DNA from 3 places in the Streptomyces sp. NPDC056373 genome. Region 3 is predicted to be linked to each of the others. Evidence: riboswitches for the same ligand, from Rfam matches in the RefSeq annotation. Region 3 holds a riboswitch; each other region holds the start of a gene.

Region 1 (7,511 bases), on a different contig from region 3:
ACGACCGCACGGGCCCGCCGGTACCACCGCCACGCGATCGTCTTCGGCCCGTCCCGGTAGGGCGCGACCCGCGCGCCCGCCCCGGCCAGCCAGTCCTCGACATCGGCGACGGTGTGGGTACGCCGGACGATGAGCCGGGCGATGCGGTACCGCTCGTCGCGGTCGGAGCTGAGGGCGTGCCGCACGGCCGTCGCCGTCTCGTAGCCGGCCCGGGCCGACATGGCCCGTACCCGGGGGCTGTTGTAGCCGTGCGGGTAGGCGAGGTGCCGGATCTCGTGCCCGAGGGCGTCCTCCAGTACGGCCTTGGAGGTGCGCAGTTCGTACGCCAGGGCCTTGGCGGACAGGGTGTCGAGCTGGGCGTGCGTCACGGTGTGGCTGCCGATCTCCATGCCGGAACGTTCCAGCTCCGCGGCGGCGGCCAGACGCATCATCGGGGCGGGCGGCAGCAGACTGCGGCCGCCCGGGGCGATGGCGCCGGTGGTCAGATAGGCGGTGGCGGGCAGCGCGCGTGCGGCCAGGGCCTCGGCCGTGGGACCGGGCAGATCGGCGAAACCGTCGTCGAAGGTGAGCAGCACGGGCCGGGGCGGCAGCGGCGCCCGCCCGGCCAGGTGATCGGCGATCGCGCTGATCGTGACGGGCGTACGACCGCTGCGGACCACGGCGTCGAGATGCGCGGCGAACTGCTTCGGCGTGACCGTGAACTCGGCGATCCAGTCCGGAGGATCGTCCATCACCGAGTGGTACAGGAAGACGGGGAGGGCGGGAGTGCCGTCGGCAGGCGGCGGGGACGCCGGCCGCTCGCCCTCCCGGGGCGGGGACGTCGGCCCTTCGCCTTCGCGCGGCGGGGACGTCGGCCGCTCGCCTTCGCGCGGCGGGGACGTCGGCCCTTCGCCTTCGCGCGGCGGGGACGTCGGCCGCTCGCCTTCGCGCGGCGGGGACGTCGGCCCTTCGCCCTCCCGGGGCGCGTACGTCGGCCGCTCGCCCTCCCTCGGCGGGGATACCGGCCCCTCACCCTCCCGCGCCGGGGATGCCGGCCCCTGGCCGTCCCACGCGCCCCGAGCCGCCCGGCCTCTGCCGTCCGTCTTCATCTCGCCCCCCGGGCCGTCTTCTCACGAGCGGTCGCGCGCAGCACCCGCCGCGCCTTCAGATAGCCGACCGGCCCGTACAGCATTCCCCTGCGCTGCAGCCGCGACAGCCGCCGTGGCCAGGGGTGCGTGCGGGCGTCGTGGTCGCCCGGAGCGCCGGCGCTGTCCGCGCCGTCCGCTCCGTCCGCACCGTTCGTATCGCGTACCGCCGTCAGCGCGCGGGCGTGGGCGAGTCCGCGGGGCAGCCTCGCGAGGAACGCGGGCAGCAGCGCGGGCCGGTTCACGAGCACGGCGGTGAGGTAGGCCGTGAGTCCGGCGCCGTAGCCGTAGGCCTGCGTCTCCAGGTCCCGCCAGGTTTCCCGGTGGTGGTGCCACACCAGGGCGTACGGCGTGTAGCGCAGCCGGTGCCCCTGTGCCAGGACGCGCACGAAGCCGTAGAGGTCGTCGCCGCCCCGGGCCGCCGTCCCGGCCCCGGTGGCCGGGTCGAAACCGCCGACGGAACGCAGCACCGCGGTGCGGAACGCCATGTTCGCGCCCGAGCCGAACCGTCCGGCCGTGAACGGGAACAGCGGCTCGTCGCCCGGCGGGTGCGCCGGGTCGTACGTCCTTGGAGTGAAGCCTTTCGCGAAGCCGCCGTGGCTCTCCAGCAGCACCTGGGCCGGAGTGGTCAGCCGCGCGGGCAGGATCAGCCCGGTGCTGCACCCGAGCCCGGGGTCGGCGGCGAAGGGCCCGGTCAGCTCGGTCAGCCAGCGCGGATCGGCGACCACGTCGTCGTCGGTGAAGGCGACCACCTCGCCGCCGACGGCGTCCAGCCCGGCGTTGTGGGCGGCTGCGAGCCCCGGAACGGGCTCAGAGACGTACCGCACCCGCTCGGCGTACTTCCGCTCGACCAGCTCCCGCGTCTCGCTCGTGACGGGCGCGTTGTCGACCACGACGATCTCGAACCGCGGATGGTCCTGCGCCAGCAGCGAGTCCAGCGCCCGGGCCAGCTGCCCGGCCCGCTCCCGGGTCGCCACGACGACGCTCGTGATCGGAGGCTCCCCGGACCCGCCGACGTCGCCGCTCGTGATCGGCGGCTCCCCGGACCCGCCGACGTCGGCGGGCCCGCATTCCGCCCGGGCCCGCTCCGCCAGTACGGCCCTCGGATCCGCCCCTTCCGGCACCCGCCCGAGCAGCGTCCCCACGGGCCGGCCGCCCCTCCTGACCAGCACGAACACCTCTCCGTGCGTCACGGGCGGACTCCCCGGGCCGGGTCTGAGCACCGCCTCGTCACCGTCGAGGTCCAGCTCGGCGACCTGCACCGCCCCGATGTCCAGGAACCGCCGTATCTCCTCCTGCGCACGCACCGAACGGGCCATGCGCCCACCCCCCTTGTGTGTCAGGTACGACGCAGCCGAGCCGCGCCCTTGAGCGTCCGCGCGGCCAGTGACGCGAGCTGCGGCCTGCTGCGGACGAAGCTGTGCGCGCGGCGGGCCGGCTCACGGCTCAGCCAGTGCAGGGTCGCGCCCACCCCCGGACGGGTCACCGCGCCCTCGTACACGGGCAGTTCGCCCGTCTTCAGCGCGTCCTTGTACTCGGCCGCGCCCCGCCCCAGGTCGAGCGTGCCGATGCCGGCGGCGGCCGCCGCCTCGGCCATGCGCAGATGCAGCACCAGACCCGGCGAGAACTTCGCGAACTCCGGGTCGTAGGACGGGAACCAGCAGGCCAGTACGGAGGCGGAACGCAGTCCGAAGTGCGCGGCGACGGGCCGCTCACCGGCGTACAGCACGGACAGCGTGCCGCTGCACTCCGGTGCCCGGGTCCGGGCCAGCTGCCCGACGAGCCGGGTGATCCACTCCTGGGCGAACCGGTCGCGGCGGCCGGTCCTGCGGTACTGCGCGGACTTCCATTCCATGAGCGTGCGCAGCGCGGCCGGGTCCCGCTCGTCGAACACGAACCGCAGTTCACCGGCCTGCCGGCCCAGCCTGCGCTCCTTGGCCAGGGTCGTCTTCAGGAACTTCGGCGCCTGTGCGCGCAGCACCGACTCGTAGGTCTCGTAGCCCTTCTCCACGTCGATGACGTAGGTGGCGTACTCCTCGGCCGCGTACCGGACGAACAGCCGCTGCTCGGCCTCCAGATTGTCGAAGGCGAAGCTCGACAGCGAGCATGCCTTCAGCAGTTCGCCCGTCTCGACGTCCAGGCCCGGCCGCAGGATCGCGCCCTGTGCGTCCGAGACGCCCAGTCCGATCGCCCTGCCCTGCCCCAACGGGCCCCGCTCATAGGGCAGGAAGCCGGCCGGCTCCGGCCCCTCGTACACCACCGCGATCCGGGCCCCCGGCCGGAACAGGCCGACGGCTTCGGTGAACTCCGGCTCCATGAAAGGGTTGCGCGGTGCCTTCGAGGCGGCGCGCAGCGCACGCCAGCGCTCCCTCTCCCCTTCGCCGAGCTCCCCGGGCCCGGCCACGCGAATGCGCCCACTGTTCAACCCGACCCCCCGATCAAGTCCCCCCTGGACACATGGAAGGTACCGCTCTATGCGGCCTCACGGGTAGGTAGCGGAGCATGTTGTTGCCAACCGGTGCAGAGGCCTTCAACCGGGCAATCGGCGTCCGCCGTGCGATGAAACGAAGGGGCGCGCTGTCCGTATTCTCTGATCATGGCCGCACCCCTCGCATATTCACTCATCGCCACCGATCTGGACGGGACGCTGCTGCGCGGCGACGACACCCTGTCCGACCGGTCCCTCGCCGCGCTCGCGCGGGTGGCGGACGCCGGTGCCCAGCACCTCGTGGTGACGGGCCGGCCGGCGCCGAGAGTGCGGCCGCTCCTGGACGACCTCGGGTGCACGGGGCTCGCGGTGTGCGGGCAGGGCGCGCAGGTGTACGACGCCGGCGCGGACCGGCTGCTGTGGTCCATCACCCTGGACCGGGAGCTGGCGGAGACCGCCCTCGGCAAGATCGAGGCCGAGGTGGGGCAGGTCTACGCGGCGGTCGACCAGGACGGGGTGGACGGGCTCACGCTGATCGAGCCGGGCTATCTGATGCCGCACCCGACCCTGCCCGCGGTCCGGGTCGAGCGGCGCGAGCAGCTGTGGGACGAGCCCATCAGCAAGGTGCTGCTGCGGCACCCCTACCTGACGGACGACGAGTTGGCGGCGACGGCCCGCTCGGTGGTCGGCTCCCTGGCGACGGTGACGATGTCGGGGCCCGGCACGGTCGAGCTCCAGCCGTGCGGGATCACCAAGGCGACGGGCCTGGCGCTGGCCGCCGAGCACCTGGGGCTGCGGCCGGCGGACACCATCGCCTTCGGCGACATGCCCAACGACATCCCGATGTTCGACTGGGCCGGTCACGGCGTCGCGATGGCCAACGCCCACCCCGAACTGAAGGCCGTGGCCGACGAGGTCACCCTGTCGAACGAGGACGACGGCATCGCCGTCGTCCTCGAGCGACTGCTGGGCGGGTCGGCTCAGTACGGGCCGTTGACGTTGTCGATCGAGCCGTAGCGGTCGGCCGCGTAGTTGCAGGCCGCCGTGATGTTGGCGACCGGGTCGTACGGGTCGAAGGAGGTGCCGGGCACGTGGTAGGCGGCGAACGTCGGGTCGATCACCTGGAGCAGGCCCTTGGACGGGGTGCCCGCGGCGGCGTTCGAGTCCCAGTTGTTGATCGCCAGGGGGTTGCCGGACGACTCGCGCATGACGTTGCGGTAGATGCCGTCGTAGGAGCCCGGGATGCCCCGCTGCGCCATGATGTCCAGCGACTCGCGGATCCACCCGTCGAGGTTGTTCGCGTAGGTCTTCGCGGACGCCTGGGTGGCCTGGGCGACGCCGCCGGCGGGCTTCGCGGCCGGCTTGGCGGGGGCGGACGACTGGGTCGCCGTCTTCTTCGGGGCGATCGGCTTGGTGGTCTTCACCTTGAGCTTCAGCCCCGGGTGGATCAGCTTCGGGTTGTCGCCGACGACCGCGCGGTTGTCCTTGTAGAGCTGCTTCCAGCCGCCCGAGACGTCGTACTTGTCCGCGATGCGGGCCAGCGAGTCGCCCTTGACCACGGTGTACGTCAGGGACTTGGCGGGCTGGGCCGCCTGCTTCACGGACTGCGCGACGGGGGCGCTCTGGGGTTCGGCGGCGCTCGCGTGCGTGGCGCCGAGGAGCGGAAGGGTGAGTGCGGCTCCGCCGGTGCCCAGGGCGACGATGCCTCGGGTCAGCGGGTTGGTTCTGGGGCGACGGTGCGTGCCTCGTCCGGCCATGGCGATGTTCCTCTCCGGCGCCTGCGAGGTGAGCTGTCGGGTTCGGGCCGGGAGGTGCCCGGCCGCGTACGGCGCTGTGTGCCGTACGCGGCTTCACCCCGAGCCGTGCCGCTGTGCGGCCCGGCGACTTACCTGGGTCCCCCGCTCCTGCCACGCGTGAGTGAGTCGGTTGATGTGGGGAGTCCGGGCGGCGGCAGGATTAGGCGTCCGCCGGACAGGGCCGGAACGTATGCGAGAGCACATGTCGGGAACAAGCACCTCAGTCACATATTGCGCGGTTGACCTTGGTCGGGGGCGTTTGGGCGGCTTGATCCTTTGCGGTAGCCAAGCCTCAACTGGCTTTCGGGGGAAGGCGGTACGGGCCGGTGCGGAAGCGCGGCGGAAAAGGGGAAGAAGTGATTCAACTCACTGATCACGAGTCTGCGGGGCAATTTCCGCCAAGGGGAATTCAGTGACTCATCACGGCAAATCGTGCATAACTCCCTACCCCCGGGTAGGTCGATAAATATCTGTTCTTATGGGTTGATCGAAAACATAGCGGTCGTGATCGGATACCACCCGGCCTGTAACCACGGGCGCTGGCGGTGATCGAAACGTGACCGGATACGCTGACTCGAGTGAGGGCAGCGACCTATCGACAATCCGCGTAATCACCGGCAGACACAGCAGACAGGAGACCCCTCGTGACCGACGTCGGGCCGTTCGGGCTGAGCGTGCGGGACCAGGCTCTGGAAGCCGACGTCCAGGCCGGATTGACGGCTGTCGAGGAAGGCTTGCTCGAGGCCACCAAGAGTGAGGTGCCCTTCATCACGGAGGCCGCCCAGCATCTGGTGCGGGCCGGTGGCAAGCGGTTCCGCCCGCTGCTCGTGATGCTCTCCGCCCAGTTCGGTGACCGCCACGCGCCCGGGATCGTGCCGTCGGCCGTCGTCGTGGAGCTGACCCACCTCGCCACGCTCTACCACGACGACGTCATGGACGAGGCCGCCGTGCGCCGTGGTGTCGCGAGTGCGAACACCCGCTGGGGCAACTCCGTCGCGGTCCTCACCGGTGACTTCCTCTTCGCCCGCGCCTCCCACATCCTGGCCGACCTCGGCCCGGAGGCCGTCCGGGTGCAGGCCGAGGCGTTCGAGCGTCTGGTGACCGGCCAGATCCTCGAGACGGCCGGGCCGCAGGACGGCCGGGACCCCGTGGAGCACTACCTGGACGTGCTGGGCGGCAAGACCGGTTCGCTCATCGCCGTGTCGTGCCGGTTCGGCGCGATGATGTCCGGCGCCGACGAGACCGTCGTGCACGTGCTGACCCAGTACGGCGAGCGGCTCGGCGTGGCCTTCCAGCTCGCGGACGACGTCCTCGACATCGCCTCCGACTCCCACGAGTCCGGCAAGACCCCCGGCACCGACCTGCGCGAGGGCATCCCCACCCTGCCGGTGCTCCGGCTGCGCGAGCGCGCGGCCCGGCTCGGGCTCGCCGAGGACATCGCCCTGTGCGAGCTGCTCGACTCCGACCTCACCGACGACGACCGGCACACCGAGGCCCTGCGCCTGCTGCGGGCCCACCCCGCGCTGGAGCAGGCCCGGCGGGACACCGTCCGCTACGCCCAGGACGCCCGTTCGGCGCTGGCGCCGCTGCCCGAGTGCACCGCGAAGACGGCACTCCAGGAGCTGTGCGACGCGGTGGTGCACCGGGCCGGCTAGGCCGTCCCCGCCGGCGATCCGGACCCCTGCGACCGGACCCCTGCGACCTCTGCGGCCCCCACGACCCCTACGGGTCGGGGGAGAAGCCGCCCTCTCGTGTCATACCCCAGCAGTACGCGGAGTTGAGCCCGCGGTCTGACGTATCTCCCCGGCCGATTTGGTCAGATGGTGACCACGGAACACACCACTCCTCACCTGTTCGGGTGAGAATGGCGGCTCAGGGACGAGTGCGTGGACGACACGGACAGCCGCCGCCGACCACGGAGGTAGGGCACACATGGCACCGTACGCATCCGACGACAGCACGATCGCCGGAGAGGTCGACGAGCAGCGCTCCGGGCGGCGCAAAGCCGCGCGGTACATCGTCCCGGTCACGGTGATAGGGGTGGCGGCCGCGACGATCGGGCTGGTCCCCGCACTCGCCGACTCCGGTGACCCCGACCTCCCGAAGATCACCGCACAGCAGCTCATCGAGAAGATCGCGAAGTCGGACGTCCAGCAGCTGTCC
Region 2 (7,511 bases), on a different contig from region 3:
CCCGCCTGGCAGGCCCTGCACGAGGCCGACCAGGTGCTGTGCGCGGACGGCACGCATCCGCAGCTGCCGTATCTGCGAGAGGCGGGGATCACCGTCGCCGAGGCGTCCCCGAGCGCGCAGGAGCTGCTCGACGCCTGCGCCGGCGGACACACGGTGGTCGTGGTGGCGACCGGCGAGGGCGAACCGGCCCTCACGGACGGCCTGGCCCGCCTGGCCGGCACCGGCCGTATCGCCATGCCCGAGCTGGAGCTGCTGCCGGCCTCCTACGACCTCCCCGGAGCCCGCCTCCTCGACCTCGTCCAGGTCATGGACCGCATCCGCGTCGAATGCCCCTGGTCCTCCCGGCAGACCCACGAGGGTCTGGCGAAGTACGGCATCGAGGAGGCGTACGAGCTCGTCGAGGCGATCGAGGAGGGCGACCGGGACGAACTGCGCGAGGAGCTCGGCGACGTCCTCCTCCAGGTCGTCTTCCACGCCCGCATCGCCGAGGAGGGGCGGCCGGAGGACGGGGCGGAGTCCTTCTCCATCGACGACGTGGCCGGCGGCATCGTCGCCAAGCTGATCCACCGCCACCCGCATGTCTTCGGCGACGCGACGGCCACCACCCCCGAGGAGGTCAAGGAGCACTGGCTGCGCACCAAGGCGGTCGAGAAACAGCGCACCTCGATCACCGAGGGCATTCCCCTCGGCCAGCCCGGCCTGGCCCTCGCCGCCAAGCTGGCCTCCCGTGTCCGCACGGCACAGCTGGAGATACCGCTCCCGCCCGTCGAGGGCATCGGCTACGAGCTGCTGGCCCTGGCCGTCCGAGCCGAGTCGGAGGGCGTCGACCCGGAGGCTGCACTCAGAGCGGCGGCCCGCGCGTACCGCGACGCGATCCGTCAGGCCGAGGGCTGAGCGCCGCGTACACGGTGCAGGGCCGCCGCCGGAAGCCGGACAGCGTCGAGCCTCGACGGTAGAGGGCCGCCACCGCAAGCCGGACACGGTCGAGCCTCGACGGTGGAGAGCCGCCGCCGGAAGCCGGATACGGTCGAGGCGTGACCGACCAGCCCCAGCCCAGCACACCCGCGACCGCTCCCGACCTCTTCACCTGGGAGTTCGCGAGCGACCCCTACCCCGCCTACGCCTGGCTCCGCGAGCACAGCCCCGTCCACAAGACCCGGCTCCCCAGCGGAGTGGAGGCCTGGCTGGTCACGCGGTACGCCGACGCCAAGCAGACGCTCGCCGACAACCGGCTCTCCAAGAACCCGGCGCATCACGACGAACCGGCGCACGCCAAGGGGAAGACGGGCATCCCCGGCGAGCGCAAGGCCGACTTGATGACGCATCTGCTGAACATCGACCCGCCGGACCACACCCGGCTGCGGCGGCTGGTCTCCAAGGCGTTCACACCCCGCCGGGTCGCCGAGTTCGCGCCGCGGGTGCAGGAGCTCACCGACACTCTGATCGACGGTTTCGCGGCGAAGGGATCCGCCGACCTGATCCACGAGTTCGCCTTCCCGCTCCCCATCTACGCCATCTGCGACCTGCTCGGCGTCCCGCGCGAGGACCAGGACGACTTCCGTGACTGGGCGGGCATGATGATCCGTCACCAGGGCGGCCCCAGGGGCGGTGTGGCGCGGTCGGTGAAGAAGATGCGCGGCTACCTCGCCGACCTCATCCACCGCAAGCGTGAGGCGCTGCCCGCCGAACCCGCCCCCGGTGAGGACCTCATCTCCGGTCTGATCCGCGCCTCCGACCACGGCGAGCACCTCACCGAGAACGAGGCGGCGGCCATGGCCTTCATCCTGCTGTTCGCCGGTTTCGAGACAACCGTCAACCTCATAGGGAACGGCACCTACGCGCTGCTCACCCACCCCGGGCAGCGTGCCCGGCTCCAGGCGTCCCTCGCCGCCGGGGAGAGCGGCCTCCTGGAGACCGGCGTCGAGGAACTCCTCCGCTTCGACGGCCCCGTCGAACTCGCCACCTGGCGTTTCGCCACGCAGCCGCTCACCCTCGGCGGGCAGCACATCGAGGCGGGTGACCCCGTCCTCGTCGTGCTGGCCGCCGCGGACCGGGACCCGGAGCGGTTCGCCGATCCGGACGTACTGGACCTCTCCCGCCTCGACAACCAGCACCTCGGATACGGCCACGGCATCCACTACTGCCTCGGCGCCCCGCTCGCCCGCCTGGAGGGCCAGACCGCCCTCTCCACCCTGCTGACCCGCCTCCCGGACCTCCGGCTGGCCGCGGATCCGGCCGAGCTGAGATGGCGCGGCGGCCTCATCATGCGGGGGCTGCGCACACTGCCGGTGGAGTTCGCTCCGGTAGCCCCCGCTGAAGGTGACGAAACATCAGACCTGTGATCTTCACGTGATCTGCGCGGCATGAACTTGTGACAAGTGATCGTCTGCCGATACGTTCACCCATCAACGCGGAGGGATTCACGCCGCGTCGGTCACTGCTGTCGCGTGAAAGGTCTCCGTATGCTCTCCGGGAACGGTCGGCACCGTCGCCCCCGCCAGGCTCCGGCTCTCCTCGTCGCGGCCGGAGTGACCGGCTCCGCCATCGCGATCCCCCTCCTCGGGGCCTCCGGCGCCAGTGCGGCCGACGGCACGACCTGGGACCGGGTCGCGGACTGCGAGACCGGCGGCGCATGGAGCGAGAACAGCGGCAACGGCTACTACGGCGGCCTGCAGTTGTCCCAGGAGGACTGGGAGAGTCACGGCGGTCTGGACTACGCCGCGAGTGCCGACCTGGCCAGCCGCTCCCAGCAGATAGCCGTGGCCGAGAGAATCCTCGCCGACCAGGGCGTGGGCGCTTGGCGCACCTGCGGACTGCTCTCCGGCCTCGAGCAGGGCAAGGGGTCGGACTCGTCCGGGGCGTCCGACTCGTCCGGCGAGGTCGACTCGCCCGGCCTGCTCGACTCGCTCGGTTCGTCCCCCTCGGACGGCCCTTCCTCCTCTCCCTCGTCATCGCCTGACGCGTCGGCCTCGAAGGACGAAACCGCCAAGCCGGACAAGTCGACCGAACCCACTGGTTCGTCGCAGAAGCAGCAGTCCGACGACTCCTCGTCGGGCGCCTCGAAGAGCGACAAGGCCGACAGCGCCCGGCAGGGCGACGACTCCTCGCGGCCGGGCGACACCGGTTCCGGCCGCCACCGCGGCCCCAGTGCCGACGAGACCGGCGCGTCCGACGGTGGCCCCGAGGGGAAGGCGACGGGGCGTCACTCCGCGCCCGCCGAGGAGAGTTCCGGCGATTCCGAAGGCGCCTACATCGTGGGCATCGGCGACAGCCTCTGGTCCATCGCCGACGCCCTTCGGGTCAGCGGCGGATGGCACGCGCTCTACGAGGGCAACGAGAAGGAGGTCGGCGCCGACCCGAACCTCATCCTCCCCGGTCAGACGCTCACGGTCGAGGGCGAAGCGGACGAGAAGTAGCTGTTCGGGCAGTGCGGAAACGGCGGTCGAACTCACCCCGAAACCGGGTGAGTTCGCGCCCTGTTTCGTGGCTGATGTCCCGTTTGGGGCCCGTGAGAGATAGATCTCAGAAGCCCTGATCGTCTTTGAAATTCTCCGGATCACGTGTCTACGGTCGTGACCGCTCGCCACCGCGAGCCCCGGCTGCCGCAACGCCGAATCCTGCCAGCGGCCGTACGGGAACAGTCGTCGCGTCAAGCGCCGTAGGCAGGAGCGGGGGACCCAAGGTAGGTGCCCGACCGGCCGGTTGTGCCGGAAGGGCTTGGGGTGAAGCCGCGTCCCGTTTCAGGGACGCGGCCGGGCAACTCAACCGGCCCGAACCCGACAGCTCACCTCGCAGGCGTCGGTGAGGGGATCCATCCATGCTGTTTTCCGGCAAGGGCAAGCACCGTCGTCCGTCCAAGGCCACCCGCGCCGCCGCGCTCGCCGGTGTCGCCGGTGTCGCCGTCGCCGCCCCGCTGATGGCGGCCGGCAACGCCTCCGCCGCCACCACCTCCGAGTGGGACACGGTCGCCCAGTGCGAGTCCGGCGGCGACTGGTCCATCAACACCGGCAACGGCTACTACGGCGGTCTGCAGTTCTCCGCCTCCACCTGGGCCGCGTACGGCGGCACCCAGTACGCCTCCACCGCCGACAAGGCCGGCAAGGACCAGCAGATCCAGGTCGCCGAGAAGGTCCTGGCGAGCCAGGGCAAGGGCGCCTGGCCGGTCTGCGGCAAGGGCCTGTCCGGCGCCTCCACCGGCGGCGGCTCCTCGAGCGACTCCGGCAGCTCCTCGCAGAGCCAGCAGAGCCAGCAGAGCACCGAGTCCCGTCAGACCGAGCAGCAGCCGGCCTCCCGCTCCGACGAGCGCCCGGCGGCCAAGAAGACCGTCACCACCCCGACCGGCAAGAAGGTCAAGAAGGGCGACGGCGAGTACAAGGTCGTCAAGGGTGACACCCTCAGCTCGATCGCCGCGGACAAGAAGGTCAAGGGCGGCTGGGAGAAGCTCTTCGAGCTGAACAAGGACATCGTCGACGATGCCAACCTCATCTACCCGGGCCAGCAGCTGCACCTGAAGTAAGCAGCGGCCCACCCGGACCCGCCCAGGGTCCCCGTGCTCCCCGCCCCGGTGCGTCATCCCCCGTACGCGCCGGGGCGGGGTTTTTTCGGCGACCGGCTTTGTTCCGTTCAGAAACAATTTACTCTCGGTTCTGTCCATGGGGTGGGCGACCCGGTGGCCGATCGCCCGGAGCCGGTTAGGCTCATGTCGCGAGCCACCGGGCCCGCACCTCGCAGGGTCCGCGCGACCCGCGTCACCGCGTCACATGAAGAAGGAGATGCTCGTGCCGTCCATCGACGTCGTCGTAGCCCGGGAAATCCTGGACTCCCGAGGCAACCCCACGGTCGAGGTCGAGGTCGGCCTCGACGACGGCAGCACCGGTCGTGCCGCCGTCCCGTCCGGCGCCTCCACGGGCGCCTTCGAGGCCATCGAGCTCCGCGACGGCGACTCGAACCGCTACCTCGGCAAGGGTGTGGAGAAGGCCGTGCTCGCGGTCATCGAGCAGATCGGCCCGGAGCTGGTCGGCTACGACGCCACCGAGCAGCGCCTGATCGACCAGGCCATGTTCGACCTGGACGCCACCGACAACAAGGGCTCGCTCGGCGCCAACGCCATCCTCGGCGTCTCCCTCGCCGTGGCCCACGCCGCCTCCGAGGCCAGCGACCTCCCCCTCTTCCGCTACCTGGGCGGCCCCAACGCGCACCTGCTGCCGGTGCCGATGATGAACATCCTGAACGGCGGCTCGCACGCCGACTCCAACGTGGACATCCAGGAGTTCATGATCGCCCCGATCGGCGCGGAGTCCTTCTCCGAGGCCCTGCGCTGGGGCGCCGAGGTCTACCACACCCTGAAGAAGGTCCTGAAGAGCAAGGGCCTGGCCACCGGCCTCGGCGACGAGGGCGGCTTCGCCCCGGACCTCGGCTCCAACCGCGAGGCCCTCGACCTCATCCTCGAGGCGATCAAGGAGGCCGGCTACACCCCCGGCGAGCAGATCGCCCTCGCGCTCGACGTCGCCGCCTCCGAGTTCTACAAGGACGGCGTCTACACCTTCGAGGGCAAGGGCCGCTCGGCCGCCGAGATGACCGAGTACTACGCGGAGCTCGTCGACGCGTACCCGCTCGTCTCCATCGAGGACCCGCTGTTCGAGGACGACTGGGAGGGCTGGAAGACCATCACCGACAAGCTCGGTGACAAGGTCCAGCTCGTCGGCGACGACCTGTTCGTCACCAACCCCGAGCGCCTCGCCCGCGGCATCGAGGAGGGCGCGGCCAACGCGCTCCTGGTCAAGGTCAACCAGATCGGTTCGCTCACCGAGACCCTGGACGCCGTCGAGCTGGCCCAGCGCAACGGCTTCAAGTGCATGATGTCCCACCGCTCCGGCGAGACCGAGGACGTCACCATCGCCGACCTGGCCGTCGCCACCAACTGCGGCCAGATCAAGACCGGCGCCCCGGCCCGCTCCGAGCGCGTCGCCAAGTACAACCAGCTGCTGCGCATCGAGGAGATCCTCGACGACGCCGCGGTGTACGCCGGCCGCAGCGCCTTCCCGCGCTTCAAGGGCTGACCCACGCCCAAGTAGCAGCGTCGTACGTACGTCCCCGTACTCGGTCCCGTACCGTGTCCGGGGACGTACGCGCGTATGACGGTGGAGCGGGAGGCGGACAGATGGCCGTGAAGGACCGGGACCGGTTCTCCACCGCGACCAGGATCCGGTTGCTCGGCGAGCAGACCGCGGCCCGGGTCTACCGCTCCCAGACCAGGCGCCAGGCCCGCCGCTCGCGGCTCACCGGCCGGGCCGCCCTGCTCGCCCTGGTGATGTGCTCGCTGATCGTGGCCCTGGCCTACCCGATGCGGGAGTACGTCTCACAGCGCGCGGAGATCGACGACCTCCGGCGTGAGCAGCAGCAGGCCCGCGAGCGCGTCGAACGGCTGCGCGACCTGAAGGCGCGCTGGCAGGACGACGCGTACGCCGAGCAGCAGATCCGGCAGCGGTTGCACTACGTGATGCCGGGGGAGACGGGTTTCATCGTCGTCGACCCGCACGCGGCGAAGCAGTCGCGCACCGACCTGGGGGCGGCCGACCGCCCCTGGTACTCGAACGTCTGGGACGGGGTCGACAAGGCCGACGCCGCCGACCGGTGACCCAGCCCCAGCCAGTGACCTGAACCCAGAGAAAGACAGCCTGAAGACAGTCATGGAAACGCCCCCGCCGACCACCCCGCGCACCGAGCCGACCGACGCCGACGTCGAGGCCTTCAAGCAGCAGCTCGGTCGGCCCCCGCGCGGCCTGCGCGCGATCGCGCACCGCTGCCCGTGCGGACAGCCCGACGTCGTCGAGACGGCCCCGCGGCTGCCGGACGGCACGCCGTTCCCCACGCTGTACTACCTGACGTGCCCGAAGGCGAACTCGGCCATCGGCACGCTGGAGGCCAACGGCGTGATGAAGGAGATGACCGAGCGGCTGGCCTCGGACCCGGAGCTGGCGGCGGCGTACCGGGCCGCGCACGAGGACTACATCCGGCGCCGTGACGAGATCGAGGAGCTGAAGAACTTCCCGAGCGCGGGCGGCATGCCGGACCGGGTGAAGTGCCTGCACGTCCTGGTGGCCCACTCGCTGGCCGCGGGACCCGGCGTGAACCCGCTGGGCGACGAGGCTCTGGCCCTGCTGCCCGAGTGGTGGCGCAAGGGCGCCTGTGTGACGACCGCCGAGGAGGACGCCCAGTGACCCGTGTCGCCGCCGTGGACTGCGGTACGAACTCCATCCGGCTCCTGGTCGCCGACGCCGACCCGGCCACCGGTGAGCTGGTCGACCTGGACCGCCGGATGACCATCGTGCGACTCGGGCAGGGCGTCGACCGCACCGGCCGGCTCGCCCCCGAGGCACTTCAGCGGACCTTCGCGGCGTGCCGTGAGTACGCCGCGATCATCAAGGAGCACGGAGCGGAGCGGCTGCGGTTCGTGGCGACGTCCGCCTCCCGGGACGCCGAGAACCGGGACGAGTTCGTGCGCGGTGTGC
Region 3 (7,511 bases):
CGGCGCCCAGGGAGGCGAGGAGATCGTCCTCGCCTCCGACGCCGAGGGCGCGGACGCCGCCCTCGACCGGCTGGCGAAGCTGGTCTCCGAGGGTCTCGAGGAACTCCCCGAGACCGTCTGATGTCCTGAGCGCCCGATGCGGCGCACAGCGAAGGGCTCGTCCGAATTCACCGGGCGGGCCCTTCGCCATTCCCGGTCCGCACGGGGTGGAAATTCCCTTCTTTCCGGCAGCGGAAATAAGCCCCCGGGAATTCCCGTCTCTTTGTATACGGCTGCCGTGTTAATGCCGCAGGCTCGCCGTGTTTACGGGATGTTGCGAGTTCCTCACACGGTCCGCACGTTCCTCGGCGGAGCCCAGGCGCAGGCGGTGCGCGCCGGTCGCCCGCTCGGTGTGCAGCGCCGTGACCGCCCGAGCGCGTTCGCCGTCCCCGCGCGCCACCGCGTCCACGATCGCGCCGTGTTCCGCCCAGGACTCCACCGGGCTGAGCGGCGCCTCCACGGCGTACATCCAGGCGATCTTGTGGCGGAGCTGGGTGAGCATCGAGGTCAGGGCCGGGCTGCCGGAGGCCTGGGCCAGCGTCTCGTGGAACCAGGCGCCCAGGGAGCGCAGGTCGTCGCTGTTGCCGCGCCGGGCCCGGTCCTGGCCCAGCCGGACCAGGCCGCGCAGGACCTTCAGATGCGCCTCGGTGCGGCGCTGGGCGGCGCGGGCCGCACCGAGCGGCTCCAGGAGCATCCGCATCTCCAGCAGGTCGCCGGCCTCCTGCACGGTGGGTTCGGCCACGCACGCGCCCGCGTGCCGGCGGGTCACCACGAAGCCCTCGGCCTCCAGCGTGCGCAGCGCCTCGCGGACGGGCACCCGCGAGACGCCGTAGCGGCGGGCGAGGAGTTCCTCGGTGAGCCGGCTGCCGCGTGCGTGGACACCCGCGACGATGTCGTCCCGGATGGCGGTGCACACCGAGTGCGCGGGAATACGCATGACCGGACCTCGCTTAATCCCCGTGAAACGCCGACGAGCGGCGCGTGTTTCCGTGACTCTATTGCAATGAGCCGGAATTTCCGACGGCAGGCGAGAATCCAGGGATATTTTTTGGACAGCGGACACGCGAGGAGATCCGGAACGGGCCCGCGGACATCGGGCGGGCGTCCCGCGGACGTCCAGGCGGGACATCCGGGGGCGTCCGGAGAAGCACCGAAAGCCCCGGCTCGGGGAGCCGGGGCTTCGGGGAACGGCGGAGGCGTTCCGGTCAGACGTTGACGCCGTGCGAGCGGAGGTAGGCGACCGGGTCGATGTCCGAGCCGTAGTCGGGGCTCGTACGCGCCTCGAAGTGCAGGTGCGGGCCGGTGACGTTGCCGGTCGCGCCGGACAGGCCGATCTGCTGGCCGGGGGTGACCTTCTGGCCGACCGAGACGCCGATGGACGACAGGTGGCCGTACTGCGTGTACGTGCCGTCGTCCATCTTGATCACGATGTTGTTGCCGTAGGAGCCGCCCCAGCCGGCCTCGACGACCTCGCCCCTGCCGACCGCGTGGACGGAGGTGCCGGTGGCGGCGTGGAAGTCGACGCCGGTGTGGCTGCCGGAGGACCACAGACCGCTGCTCGCCTTGTAGCCGGTGGAGACGTACGAGCCGGAGATCGGGGGCACGAAGGCGTTGAGGCGCTTGCGCTCGGCCTCACGGGCGGCGCGCTCCTCGACCTCGCGGGCCTTCTCGGCCTCCGCCTTGGCCTTCTCGGCCACCTCGGCGGCCCGCTTGCGGGCGGCCTCCTCGGCCTTCTGCTTGGCGGCGGCCTCCTCGGCGGCCTGCTGCTGCGCGATGGCCTGGGCGTCGATCTGCTGGGCCACGGTGTCACCCATGGTGACGACGGGGGTGAGGCCGGTCTGCTCGGCACTGGGCTCGGCGGCGAAGGCCGCGGGGGCCGCCACCGTGCCGATCACGCCGGTGGTGGCGAGGGCCGCGACACCCGCCGCGCGGGCGGTGCGGCGCTGGATCCTGCTGGGACGTCGGTGCTTCCCGGTGGCGCGAGTGAACGCCATGTGGTGGCTGGTCCTTTCCTTCCCTCTCGCCTACCGGGTTAGCTGACGGGTTCGGAGCAGGAAGGTCTCCTACGGACTCCCTCGCGACACGCGCGGGCGTCCGATTCACCCCAGGGACTGCGGTGGGTCCCCGGCTCCCCTGGCTCGCGCCGTACGGGGACTCGGCGATGACTGTCCGGTGCCGCGGGTGCGGCGCACTGCCTGACGAACAGCCCGGACGACGCTAAGCGGCGCCACTTTCAATTCCCAAACGCATCCCGGCTTTTGTAGCGCATCCCACAGGGCAGACAGGCAACTCCCATCCCAATTCGGGCATAAAGGAGCCCTGGTGCCTTCGAAGACATCCAGGGCCCCTGAGCGCGCGTGCCGTTACTCGGCGGCGACGACGGTGACTTCGCCGATGCCGAGCGCCTCGACAGGCGCCTTGATCTGCGCCGCGTCACCGACGAGGACGGTCACCAGCCGGTCCACCGGGAAGGCGCTGACGGCCGCTGCGGTGGCCTCCACGGTGCCGGTGGTGGCGAGCTGCCGGTACAGCGTGGCTTGGTAGTCGTCGGGCAGGTGCTGCTCGACCTGGTCGGCCAGCGTGCTCGCGACGGCCGCCGCCGTCTCGTACTTCAGCGGCGCGACGCCGACCAGGTTCTGCACGGCGACGTCCCGCTCGGCGTCGGTGAGTCCCTCGGCGGCGAGGGTGCGCAGCACCGTCCAGAGGTCCTCCAGGGCGGGGCCGGTGTTGGGCGTGTCCACGGAGCCGCTGATGGCGAGCATCGCCGCACCCGTGCCGTCGGGGGCGGACCTGAGGACCTGGCCGAACGCCCGTACCCCGTAGGTGTAGCCCTTCTCCTCCCGCAGGACGCGGTCCAGGCGGGAGGTGAGGGTGCCGCCGAGGCAGTAGGTGCCGAGCACCTGCGCGGGCCACACGCGGTCGTGCCGGTCCGGGCCGATACGGCCGATCAGCAGCTGGGTCTGGACGGCTCCGGGGCGGTCCACGATGACGACCCGGCCGGTGTCGTCGGCGGTCACCGGCGGCACGGGACGCGGCTCGGCCGGGGAGCCCGTCCAGGCGCCGAGCGTGTCCCCGAGCAGGGCGTCGAGGTCGATGCCGGTGAGGTCACCGACGACCACCGCGGTGGCCGTGGCGGGGCGGACGTGCTTCTCGTAGAAGGCGCGTACGGCCGCGGAGTCGATGGCGGCGACGGTCTCCTCGGTGCCCTGCCGCGGCCGCGACATGCGCGAGGCCGCCGGGAACAGCTCCTTGGAGAGCTCCTTGGCCCCGCGGCGGGACGGGTTGGCCAGCTCGTGCGGGATCTCGTCGAGACGGTTGGCGACCAGCCGCTCGACCTCGCTGTCGGCGAACGCGGGTGCCCTCAGGGCGTCGGCGACCAGGCCCAGTCCCTTGGCGAGCCGGGAGGCCGGCACCTCCAGGCTGAGCCGGACGCCGGGGTGGTCGGCGTGCGCGTCGAGGGTGGCGCCGGCGCGCTCCAGCTCGGCGGCGAAGTCCTCGGCGGAGTGCTTGTCGGTGCCCTCGGAGAAGGCCCGGGCCATGATCGTGGCCACACCGTCGAGGCCGGCGGGCTCGGCGTCCAGGGGGGCGTCGAGCAGCACCTCCACGGCGACGACCTGCTGGCCGGGGCGGTGGCAGCGCAGCACCGTGAGGCCGTTGTCCAGCGAGCCGCGCTCGGGGGCCGGGAAGGCCCACGGCTTGGCGTCGCCCGCCTGCGGCCGGGGGTGGAAGTCCATCGTGGCGAGCTCGGTCACCGGGCCGCCTCCTCGTTCTCGTCCTGGTCGGCGGGGGCTTCGGGGGCGGTCGGCTCATAGACGAGCACCGCGCGGTTGTCGGGCCGCAGGCGGGCCTTGGCGACCTCCTGGACCTCCTCCGGCGTGATCTCCAGCACGCGCTGCACGGCGGTCAGGGCGAGCTGCGGGTCGCCGAACAGCACCGCGTACCGGCACAGTTCGTCGGCGCGGCCCGCGACCGTGCCGAGCCGGTCCAGCCACTCGCGCTCCAACTGGGCCTGGGCGCGCTCCATCTCCTCGGCCGTGGGGCCCTCCTCGGCGAACCGGGCGAGCTCCTCGTCGATGGCGGACTCGATGACCGGAACCTCCACGTCACCGGACGTCTTCACGTCCAGCCACCCCAGGGAGGGCGCCCCGGCGAGCCGCAGCAGGCCGAAGCCGGCCGCCACGGCCGTACGGTCGCGGCGCACGAGCCGGTTGTACAGGCGGGAGGACTCACCGCCGCCGAGGACGGTGAGGGCCAGGTCGGCCGCGTCGCACGCGCGCGTGCCGTCGTGCGGCAGCCGGTAGGCGGCCATCAGGGCACGGGCCGGGACCTCCTCCTCGACGACCTCGCGCAGCTGCTCGCCGATCGTCTCCGGCAGCGAGCCGTCGCGCGGGGCGGGCTTGCCGTCGTGGCCCGGGATGGAACCGAAGTACTTCTCGACCCAGGCCAGGGTCTGCTCCGGGTCGATGTCGCCCACCACGGAGAGCACGGCGTTGTTCGGCGCGTAGTAGGTGCGGAAGAACGCGCGCGCGTCCTCCAGGGTCGCCGCGTCCAGGTCGGCCATCGAACCGATCGGGGTGTGGTGGTAGGGGTGGCCCTCCGGGTAGGCGAGGGCGGTCAGCTTCTCGAAGGCGGTGCCGTACGGGACGTTGTCGTAGCGCTGGCGGCGCTCGTTCTTGACGACGTCGCGCTGGTTCTCCATCGACTCGTCGTCGAGCGCGGCCAGCAGCGAGCCCATACGGTCGGCCTCGAGCCAGAGGGCGAGCTCCAGCTCGTGGGCGGGCATGGTCTCGAAGTAGTTGGTCCGCTCGAAGCTGGTCGTGCCGTTCAGCGAGCCGCCCGCGCCCTGGACGAGCTCGAAATGACCGTTGCCCTTGACCTGCGCGGAGCCCTGGAACATGAGGTGCTCGAAAAGGTGAGCCAGGCCGGTACGTCCCTTGACTTCGTGGCGTGAGCCGACGTCGTACCAGAGGCACACCGCCGCGACCGGGGTCAGGTGGTCCTCGGAGAGCACCACGCGCAGACCGTTGGCCAGGCGGTGCTCGGTCGCTGTCAGGCCCCCGGAGCCTGCCTGGGCTGTGGCCGTGTGACCCATGGGCATGTACGTCCCTTCGCTCGCGGAGCGGTTGTTCAGACCGCGATTTTCCTGCCGGTCCTGCCACTGTATGCAAGCGTGCGGAGCGCTGGTGAAGTTCCCGGCGGCGACCTTGTCCCGCAGTACGGGGTGTGCCCCGGACCGGGTCGCGGTCCCGGTTGTCAGTGCGGCGGTCCACAATGGTCGGCGTCAGTTCTCGTTCACGCTTCAGCATGAGCGAGCCGAAGGGCGCGCCGGTGATGAGAGGGCGAGCGCGCGGAGGCCCGAAGGGTTGAGCACGATCGGCCTCTCATCACCGGCATCAGTGCCCGTAGGCGAGCGACCAGGAAACAGAAGGAGCCGGCAGCGATGGCCCGCCGCAGCACGAAGACCCCGCCGCCCGACGACTCGTACGAGGAGCGGATCCTCGACATCGACGTCGTCGACGAGATGCAGGGCTCCTTCCTCGAGTACGCGTACTCGGTCATCTACTCCCGCGCCCTGCCGGACGCACGCGACGGCCTCAAGCCGGTGCACCGCCGCATCGTCTACCAGATGAGCGAGATGGGCCTGCGCCCCGAGCGCGGGTACGTCAAGTGCGCCCGCGTCGTCGGCGAGGTGATGGGCAAGCTCCACCCGCACGGCGACGCATCGATCTACGACGCCCTCGTGCGCATGGCCCAGCCCTTCTCGATGCGGGTCCCCCTTGTCGACGGCCACGGCAACTTCGGTTCCCTGGGCAACGACGACCCGCCGGCCGCCATGCGGTACACCGAGTGCCGGATGGCCGAGGCCACGAGCCTGATGACGGAGTCCATCGACGAGGACACCGTCGACTTCAACCCCAACTACGACGGCCAGGAGCAGGAGCCGGTGGCCCTGCCCGCCGCCTTCCCGAACCTCCTGGTCAACGGCGCCTCGGGCATCGCCGTCGGCATGGCCACGAACATGGCGCCGCACAACCTGCGCGAGGTCATCGCCGCCGCCCGCCACCTGATCAGGTTCCCGAACGCGGATCTCGACGCGCTGATGAAGCACGTTCCCGGCCCCGACCTGCCCACGGGCGGCCGCATCGTCGGCCTGCCCGGCATCCGGGACGCCTATGAGTCCGGCCGCGGCACCTTCAAGATCCGGGCGACGGTGTCGGTGGAGCCCGTGACGGCCCGCCGCAAGGGTCTCGTGGTCACGGAGCTGCCCTTCACGGTCGGCCCCGAGAAGGTCATCGCCAAGATCAAGGACCTGGTCGGTTCGAAGAAGCTCCAGGGCATCGCCGACGTCAAGGACCTCACCGACCGCGAGCACGGTCTGCGTCTGGTGATCGAGATCAAGAACGGCTTCGTGCCGGAGGCCGTCCTGGAGCAGCTCTACAAGCTGACGCCGATGGAGGAGTCCTTCGGCATCAACAACGTGGCCCTGGTCGACGGCCAGCCGCTCACGCTGGGCCTCAAGGAGCTCCTGGAGGTCTACCTCGACCACCGCTTCAACGTCGTCCGGCGGCGCTCGGAGTTCCGCCGCGGCAAGAAGCGCGACCGGCTGCATCTGGTCGAGGGTCTGCTGACGGCCCTGCTGGACATCGACGAGGTCATCCGCCTGATCCGCTCCAGCGACAACTCCGCGCAGGCCAAGCAGCGCCTGATGGAGCAGTTCTCGCTGAGCGAGGTGCAGACGCAGTACATCCTGGACACGCCGCTGCGCCGTCTGACCAGGTACGACCGCATCGAGCTGGAGGCGGAGAAGGACCGGCTCACCGCGGAGATCGAGGAGCTGACCCGGATCCTCGACTCGGACTCCGAGCTGCGCAAGCTGGTCTCCTCCGAACTGGCCAACGTCGCCAAGAAGTTCGGCACCGACCGGCGCACGGTCCTGCTGGAGTCCGGCGGTGCCCCGGTGACGGCCGTGCCGCTGCAGGTGGCCGACGACCCGTGCCGGGTGCTGCTGTCCTCCACGGGGCTGCTGGCCCGCACGGCGAACGGCGAGCCGTTCGCGGAGGACGCCGCCGCCGAGCGCGTGAAGCACGACGTGATCGTCTCGGCGGTGCCGGCCACCGCGCGTGGCGAGGTGGGTGCGGTCACCTCCTCGGGCAGGCTGCTCCGGCTGAACGTGATCGACCTGCCGCAGCTCCCGGAGCCGCTGCCGTCGCCGAACCTCGCGGGCGGCGCCCCGCTGGCGGAGTTCGTCTCCCTGGAGGACGACGAGACGGTGGTCTGCCTGACCACGCTCGACGAGTCGTCGCCGGGTCTGGCGCTGGGCACGGCGCAGGGAGTCGTCAAGCGCGTGGTGCCCGACTATCCGGCCAACAAGGAAGAACTCGAGGTGATCAGCCTCAAGGAGGGCGACCGGATCGTCGGCGCGATCGAGCTGCGCACCGGTGAGGAGGATTTGGTCTTCATCACGGACGACG

The links. Region 3 has a riboswitch for cyclic di-AMP ahead of ACFCXS_RS34385 (M23 family metallopeptidase). Riboswitches for the same ligand answer to the same signal wherever they lie in the genome.
Region 1: it holds a riboswitch for cyclic di-AMP, as region 3 does, so the genes downstream of both, ACFCXS_RS02960 (LysM peptidoglycan-binding domain-containing protein) here and ACFCXS_RS34385 (M23 family metallopeptidase) in region 3, are expected to answer to the same signal.
Region 2: it holds a riboswitch for cyclic di-AMP, as region 3 does, so the genes downstream of both, ACFCXS_RS15170 (transglycosylase family protein) here and ACFCXS_RS34385 (M23 family metallopeptidase) in region 3, are expected to answer to the same signal.

Annotation. Positions count from the first base shown of each region.
Region 1 is NZ_JBHJPX010000001.1:622,094-629,604, reverse strand. It holds gene ACFCXS_RS02980 (polysaccharide deacetylase family protein) at 1-731, opposite strand, end outside; gene ACFCXS_RS02975 (glycosyltransferase) at 1,085-2,443, opposite strand; gene ACFCXS_RS02970 (GNAT family N-acetyltransferase) at 2,464-3,534, opposite strand; gene ACFCXS_RS02965 (HAD family hydrolase) at 3,721-4,569, shown strand; gene ACFCXS_RS02960 (LysM peptidoglycan-binding domain-containing protein) at 4,533-5,309, opposite strand; cyclic di-AMP (ydaO/yuaA leader) riboswitch at 5,315-5,490, opposite strand; gene ACFCXS_RS02955 (polyprenyl synthetase family protein) at 5,993-7,003, shown strand; gene ACFCXS_RS02950 (outer membrane lipoprotein carrier protein LolA) at 7,281-7,511, shown strand, end outside.
Region 2 is NZ_JBHJPX010000006.1:334,795-342,305, forward strand. It holds gene ACFCXS_RS15155 (nucleoside triphosphate pyrophosphohydrolase) at 1-894, shown strand, start outside; gene ACFCXS_RS15160 (cytochrome P450) at 1,035-2,342, shown strand; gene ACFCXS_RS15165 (transglycosylase family protein) at 2,463-3,416, shown strand; cyclic di-AMP (ydaO/yuaA leader) riboswitch at 3,645-3,813, shown strand; gene ACFCXS_RS15170 (transglycosylase family protein) at 3,818-4,516, shown strand; gene eno (phosphopyruvate hydratase) at 4,779-6,059, shown strand; gene ACFCXS_RS15180 (septum formation initiator family protein) at 6,161-6,637, shown strand; gene ACFCXS_RS15185 (DUF501 domain-containing protein) at 6,690-7,220, shown strand; gene ACFCXS_RS15190 (exopolyphosphatase) at 7,217-7,511, shown strand, end outside.
Region 3 is NZ_JBHJPX010000021.1:14,355-21,865, forward strand. It holds gene ACFCXS_RS34375 (HPr family phosphocarrier protein) at 1-121, shown strand, start outside; gene ACFCXS_RS34380 (GntR family transcriptional regulator) at 281-976, opposite strand; gene ACFCXS_RS34385 (M23 family metallopeptidase) at 1,245-2,033, opposite strand; cyclic di-AMP (ydaO/yuaA leader) riboswitch at 2,046-2,210, opposite strand; gene ACFCXS_RS34390 (M16 family metallopeptidase) at 2,403-3,791, opposite strand; gene ACFCXS_RS34395 (pitrilysin family protein) at 3,788-5,137, opposite strand; gene ACFCXS_RS34400 (DNA topoisomerase (ATP-hydrolyzing) subunit A) at 5,480-7,511, shown strand, end outside.